3 regions of the Photobacterium kagoshimensis genome follow, and region 3 is predicted to be linked to each of the others. Evidence: riboswitches for the same ligand, from Rfam matches in the RefSeq annotation. Region 3 holds a riboswitch; each other region holds the start of a gene.

Region 1 (2,269 bases), on a different contig from region 3:
CAAGCCAAACTTGCGACGATTGCGGTTGTTTACAGACATAAAAAAGCCTCTCATTTGGATTGAGAGGCGATAATATATAAACATTTTTGAAAATATCAGTCTAGTAATTTTGTTAAAAATTCCTATAAGGCAAGTTAAACAACCATCTAACAACTGTAAAACCTGTAATAAAAAGCCTTTCACCTCGGTCTAAAGTTATTAGGTTATTACTGATTAAAAAGGTTGATTATGCCGTCTCGTCTTTTACTTCCCTTGCACCTTGTTTTGGTAGCATTCATCTTGCTCGTCAGTAGCACTGTGTTCGCAGCCCCAAAAGCGGATTTATGGCCATACTGGCAAAGCAGTGATGAAACTAACTCCATGCCAATCAACCACCAGTTGTGGCAACAGACGCTTAATCACTACATAGTGCAGCAAGGGGAGCAAACGCTATTTAGCTATCACCAAGTCGATCAAGAGGGAAAATGGCAGCTTGATCGCTACATTCGAGAAATGAGTAAACTCAACCCGTTGGCATACCGCAAAGCGGAACAATTTGCCTACTGGATCAATCTGTATAACGCACTGACCGTCAAACTCATTGTTGATAATTACCCCGTCAAATCGATCACAAAACTCGGCGGCTTGTTTAGTTTTGGCCCCTGGGATGATGAAGTGGTCACCATCAACGGCAAAAAGCTCACCCTCAATGATATCGAGCACCGTATCTTGCGTCCGATTTGGCAAGACAAACGTATTCACTATGCAGTGAACTGTGCGAGTCTAGGTTGCCCTAACCTACAACCCCATGCCTTCACGGCCAGCAATAGTAACCACTTACTCGATCTAGCCGCCAAACAATTCATCAACAGTAAAAAAGGCGTTCTTAGCACGAATAACAAGACCCAGCTGTCGTCCATCTACGATTGGTATCAAGCAGACTTCGGCAACACAACGCAGCTCCAGCAACACTTAAATCAGTACCGCACCACACCTGTGGTACTCAAAACAATTGATTATGATTACGACTGGGCATTGAACGAGGCAAAATAATGCCAATCATTGTCTTCATGCCCTAGCAACACCACGCTTGCACTATTACAATGACGACGTTCTCATTGGGGAGCTAAATAGAAGGTTGACACTTTCTTTCGGCTGAGATTGCACACGCAGAACCCACAGAACCTGAACCAGCTAATACTGGCGTAGGAATTGAGAAGTCGCTAAGCATCGCCTATATCGCTAGGTATGCCCTTCAGCCGCCCTTTTCTCAACCCTCGCTCATTTGATTTATTGCCAGCAGGATGCAACGGCATCAGGAGCGCTTTGTGAAAAAACTACTACCTTTACTTACCTTAACACTCGCGAGCAGCAGTGTATTTGCCGCCGAACAAGACCCAAAAGCAACACTAACGGTTTACACCTATAGCTCATTTGCCTCAGATTGGGGCCCTGGCCCAGCCATTAAAACTGCATTCGAAGCAGAATGCGATTGTAACTTAAACTTAGTGGCACTCGATGATGGCGTGTCTATTCTTAACCGCGTGCGCTTGGAAGGTAACAACAGCAAAGCAGATATCTTATTAGGGCTTGATAACAACCTTATCGAAGAAGCTAAAAAAACCGGCCTGCTCGCGCAACATAAGGTCGATACCAGCAAAGTTACGCTACCAAATGGCTGGAATGACACCACCTTTGTGCCTTACGATTATGGTTACTTTGCCTTTGTTTACGACAGCACCAAGCTAAAGACCCCACCAAAGAGCTTAAAAGAATTAGTCGAGCGTGATGATCTGTCGATCCTTTACCAAGATCCTCGTACTTCAACCCCAGGCCAAGGCTTGATGCTGTGGATGAAATCGGTTTATGGCGATCAAGCAGCCAATGCCTGGCAGCAACTGGCCAAGAAAACAGTCACCGTCACCAAAGGTTGGTCCGAAGCCTATAGCATGTTCCTCAAAGGGGAAGCAGATATGGTGTTGTCATACACCACTTCTCCGGCTTACCACATCATCGCAGAACAAAAGAACCAATATATCGCAGCTGATTTCAGCGAAGGGCATTACATGCAAGTGGAAGTGGCCGCCAAACTTAAAAATAGCCCACACCCTAAGTTAGCCGATCAATTTATGGACTTCATTGTTAGTGATGGCTTCCAATCCAATATGGCCACAGGTAACTGGATGTACCCAGTAACAAATCAACAACTGCCTGACGGTTTTAACCAGCTGACCGTCCCAGCCAAAGCACTGGAATTTGATGCAACAGATGTTGCCAAGCAGCGCCGCAG
Region 2 (2,269 bases), on a different contig from region 3:
GTAATCGACCCCTTGTTCCGCTTGTTCTAGTAACGTATCTCTGAAAACGTCCCAAGTGAGGTTTTCCGCGATGCCATTCACTTTTTCAAGTGCTTGGTACATAGGTACTGTACCGATCGGAACTGGACTATTGCGAATGATCCACTCACGTGTTTCGTGGATATTACGCCCTGTCGATAAATCCATCACAGTATCGCCGCCCCAACGGGTCGACCACACTAACTTCTCAACTTCCTCCTCAATGGAGGAACTCACTGAGGAGTTACCGATATTGGCGTTCACTTTGACTAAGAAGTTACGGCCAATGATCATTGGCTCTGATTCAGGGTGGTTGATATTGGCAGGGATGATCGCTCGACCTTCAGCAATTTCTTTTCGAACAAATTCTGCGGAAATTTCTTCTGGTAGATTAGCGCCAAAGTTCATACCTGGGTGCTGATGATTCAAGACCTCATCACGGTATTTTGCACGCCCCATGTTCTCGCGTATTGCGATATATTCCATTTCAGGCGTTATCACACCTTGGCGCGCATAGTGTAGCTGAGTAACACACGCCCCTTTTTTGGCACGACGAATACGTGCTCGTTCACCAAAACGAAGATCATCCAATGTGTCATCAGCAAGGCGCTCTTTAGAGTAAGCGGAACTCAGACCATCAAGCAGCTCTGTATCATTACGCTCAGCAATCCAAGTCTCTCGCACCTTTGGTAATCCCGCGTAGATATCAATATCTTGCTCAGGATCGGTGTAGAAACCTGAAGTGTCGTAAACACGAATCGCTTCATTAGGTTCTAAGATAGGCTGATCTTTGGTACCACCCACTAAGCTATCTGCCAGTGCAATTTCACGCATGGGCACTTGGATATCAGGGCGACTACCTTCGACATAGACCTTCTGAGAGTTAGGGTATGGTTGGGCAGTGAGTGAATCTATAAATTGTTTAGCTTCCAGTCTCGCTTGTTTGCGAATCGACATAGCAAAATCCTTACGGTTCCGTGGTTGGGATATTTGCTTGGCGGATTGGTGCATAAACAAGAGGCGTACACGTAGGGTGTGCAGCATCATCTGATAGCTTAACGGCGATGAAAGGATATATTAGTACCGTTAAACAGAAGATTTTCTCTTGTTCCCTTCGCAGGTATTAGCCTGATCAGGTTCTACGGATCCCGCAATGCGGTCTCAGCCAAATGGCACTCCGACAAGTTTCAGCAAGGAGTATAGGGAAGGGAAGAAAGCGCAGCAAGGCCGAAACCAATAAATTTGGGCTAAGTACCATGAAAAAGAAAGGCTGCAAAAGCAGCCTTATCTTTTAGTTAGAAAATTTCTTCACTAACGCTTTCAGTAGCGATGAATGTGTTTCTCTCAGTTCACCCAACTTATGAGTAATCTTAGGTGCACCTTCATCATCAAAAAGTTTTGGTACAGCAACACGTTGCGATGAATATATTCCAGTATGACCACTAAAATAATACGCGGTATAACAAGCAATAGCGAAATACAACATATGATCAGCGCCAAATAACTCAACCCCCATAATGGTACAAGCCAAAGGTGTATTGGTCGCAGCAGCAAAAACGGCTAAAAAGCCCAATGCAGCAAATAAATCAACAGGCGCTCCCATTACCCAAGCCATGGTGTTTCCTAATGTCGCCCCGACAAAAAACAGCGGGGTAACTTCTCCCCCTTTGTAACCTGCCGCTAAGGTAATTGCTGTTAACAATAACTTTAGAGCCCAGCTATACCATTCAGCCCCACCGTCGGTGAAGGCACTCAATATACTGACACCGCCTTCTCGCGTGCTGTAAACACCTAACCCGATATAGTCATAGTTACCAATCCACTGCGTAATTCCAATCACCATCAAGCCGCCCGTTACCACAATGACATAAGGGTTTTTCAATGTAGCTTTGAAAATATCTTTAAATGCATGGGTTAACTCACCAAATAAATATCCGGCTAAACCAAAAGCAATCGATGCAAAGACAATCTTCACCATTAGCCAAACATCGACTTTTAACACATGATCGAAAATAGTGATGTTTTCGAGAAAGTCGATTCGATAATGCGTGTGGTGGGCCCCCAGAGCAGAGCATACGAGATCTGCTAGAATAGCAGCAAATAAGGCAGGAATGATGGCATCGTAGCGCAAGCGCCCAATCGCTAAGACTTCTAACGCAAATATAGCGCCGGTCAGCGGTGTACCAAATACGGCGCCAAAGCCCGCCGCTACCCCTGCGATTAAAATCAACCGCGTATCCGCTTCATTAAG
Region 3 (2,269 bases):
AAGTACAGATAACCAAGGTAATAGAAGGTCTTGCTGCGCCATGTATGCCACACGCCCCTCAATAGGTTGATGGTCAGAGGCGGTTAATGAACCCTGCCAATCTGCTTGCTCGTCCAATAAGCCCGCCAATAAACGCAAAAGCGATGTTTTACCGCAACCACTCTTGCCTAAAATACAACTCCACTGGCCCTTTGGTAGCGTGAGGTTGAGTTGTGAAAAAAGTGTCTGTTCACTGCTGTGGTAGCGAAGTTCGCACTGCGTCAGCGTTACGGTTACACCCGCATGCTGTGCTGTGGGTTGAATCTTGGTTTGAATCATAGCGCTCATAGCTCTGCCCGTATCGATTATGCGGTTGGATCAAAATGACCCGCAAAGAAGTGATGAACAGGGCCGTGACCAGAGCCAATGTTTAATGAATCAGCATGGGATATAGCGTGTGAAATATAGCCTTTTGCGTGAGTGACTGCTGTGACTAAATCATGGCCTTGAGCAAGGTAAGAGGCGATGGCCGCGGAAAGGGTACAACCCGTGCCATGGGTATTGTTGGTCTGAATACGTTGAGTGCTAAAGCGGAACACATCATCGGCGGTAATAAGTAGATCGGTACTGGTTTCGCTTTGCTCTAGATGGCCGCCTTTTAACAATACGGTTCTGGTATTGAGCTGGCGTAGATCTTCGATTAACGCATCCATGTCAGCGTCTGACTGAGGAACATCGCAGCCGAGTAATGCCGCCGCTTCAGGTAGGTTAGGTGTAATGGTATCGGCTAAGGGAAGTAGGGTGTCTTTTAGCGACGAGATGGCATCTTGCTGGAGTAATAAGTCACCGCTAGTAGCGACCATGACAGGATCAATCACCACATGTTTAGGTTGATACTGTTTTAGTTTTTTGGCAACCATCGCGATGATCTTAGTATCGCTTAACATGCCAATTTTAACGGCTTTTACGTCTAAATCGGAGAAGATCGCATCAAGTTGCTGTTCAATGAACTCTGGTGAGATAGCTAAGATACCGCTGACACCGAGTGTGTTTTGTGCTGTCAACGCCGTGATAGCGGAACACGCGTAACCACCAGTGGCAGAGATTGCTTTTATGTCGGCTTGAATGCCTGCGCCGCCGCCACTGTCTGAGCCAGCGATAGTTAAAGTGATTGGTGTTTTAGATGGCGTTACCATAATTTATCCCTAAAAATAGATGTAGGGATAACAGGTGCCAATAGACCGATCTTGAGTGATCGCAATAGGGGACACAGCTGTTAGTTCCCTACGCCAGTGTTAACTGGATCAGGTTCAACGGGTCCCGCATTTGGTATAAATACCTTGCAGTCTCAGCCTAAGGCTCCCCGACTAACTTTCAATAACACACTGAAAATATCAATATGTTTAGCATTTTGTATGGCAGGGATTATAACGTAATCACGTAGATCATCTACCCTTATTCGAGATAATTTAACATTTAGTCATTAAGTGAAGAGAGAAAAATTCTTAGATAAAGTGGGATGAGGCAGGAATATGATGGCTAAATGGAAAGGTGAAGGATAAGTTTACAAATGATGAATAGCAAAAAGGCGCTAACTTAGCGCCCTTTTGAGTAATGTATTCGACTGAATTACATTTTTTTACAGTAAGCTGCGATAAGTACCATAGTCGTACCTGCTGCTTTACCGCTGATGTGTAGTGGGTTGTCGTTTAAACGAATGCCACGAACAGCAGTACCTTGTTTAACTACAAGGCTAGAACCTTTAACTGGAAGGTCTTTAATCACAGTAACGTTATCGCCAGCTTGTAGTGGTGTGCCGTTAACGTCAACAGTTTGGATTGATTCAAGCTCTTCAAGTGCGATGCCTTTTTCAGCCCATTCAACCATGTCTTCTTCCATGTACATCATGTCTTTAAGGTCTTGAGCCCAAGATTCTGATGCCGCAAGACGGTTAAGCATGCGGTAAGCCATGATTTGAACAGCTGGAGTTTGGCTCCACATGCTGTCGTTAAGACAACGCCAGTGGTTAGCTTCAACTGTATCTGCATCTTCGATTTGTCCACGACAAGTATCACAAACCATTACACAACAACCAGCAGTTTGATCCGGTGATGCTGGCACTTCATAAACACTTAGGTTGCTGTCTGAAGAACAAAGCTCACACTTAGATTCGCTGCGTTGTTTTAGAATATTTTCAATAGTCATTAGAAATTGTCCGTAGATTTTGTGAGGCCGTATTATGCCACCATTTAGTGAATTTGGAAGGCAAATGGGCATATATCACACAATT

The links. A riboswitch is a leader RNA that binds a small molecule or an ion and turns the genes downstream of it on or off. The one in region 3 is predicted to bind thiamine pyrophosphate.
Region 1: linked by a shared signal. The riboswitch ahead of thiB (thiamine ABC transporter substrate binding subunit) and the one ahead of thiD (bifunctional hydroxymethylpyrimidine kinase/phosphomethylpyrimidine kinase) in region 3 are both predicted to bind thiamine pyrophosphate.
Region 2: linked by a shared signal. The riboswitch ahead of thiC (phosphomethylpyrimidine synthase ThiC) and the one ahead of thiD (bifunctional hydroxymethylpyrimidine kinase/phosphomethylpyrimidine kinase) in region 3 are both predicted to bind thiamine pyrophosphate.

Annotation. Positions count from the first base shown of each region.
Region 1 is NZ_JAKJSO010000019.1:88,214-90,482, forward strand. Features, by position in the region: gene L4C35_RS17880 (DUF2798 domain-containing protein) at 1-39, opposite strand, end outside; gene L4C35_RS17885 (DUF547 domain-containing protein) at 253-1,032, shown strand; TPP riboswitch at 1,089-1,208, shown strand; gene thiB (thiamine ABC transporter substrate binding subunit) at 1,284-2,269, shown strand, end outside.
Region 2 is NZ_JAKJSO010000022.1:1,071-3,339, reverse strand. Features, by position in the region: gene thiC (phosphomethylpyrimidine synthase ThiC) at 1-975, opposite strand, end outside; TPP riboswitch at 1,111-1,208, opposite strand; gene L4C35_RS19070 (voltage-gated chloride channel family protein) at 1,310-2,269, opposite strand, start outside.
Region 3 is NZ_JAKJSO010000015.1:61,413-63,681, forward strand. Features, by position in the region: gene L4C35_RS13755 (ABC transporter ATP-binding protein) at 1-318, opposite strand, end outside; gene thiD (bifunctional hydroxymethylpyrimidine kinase/phosphomethylpyrimidine kinase) at 345-1,175, opposite strand; TPP riboswitch at 1,244-1,355, opposite strand; gene L4C35_RS13765 (PhnA domain-containing protein) at 1,609-2,184, opposite strand.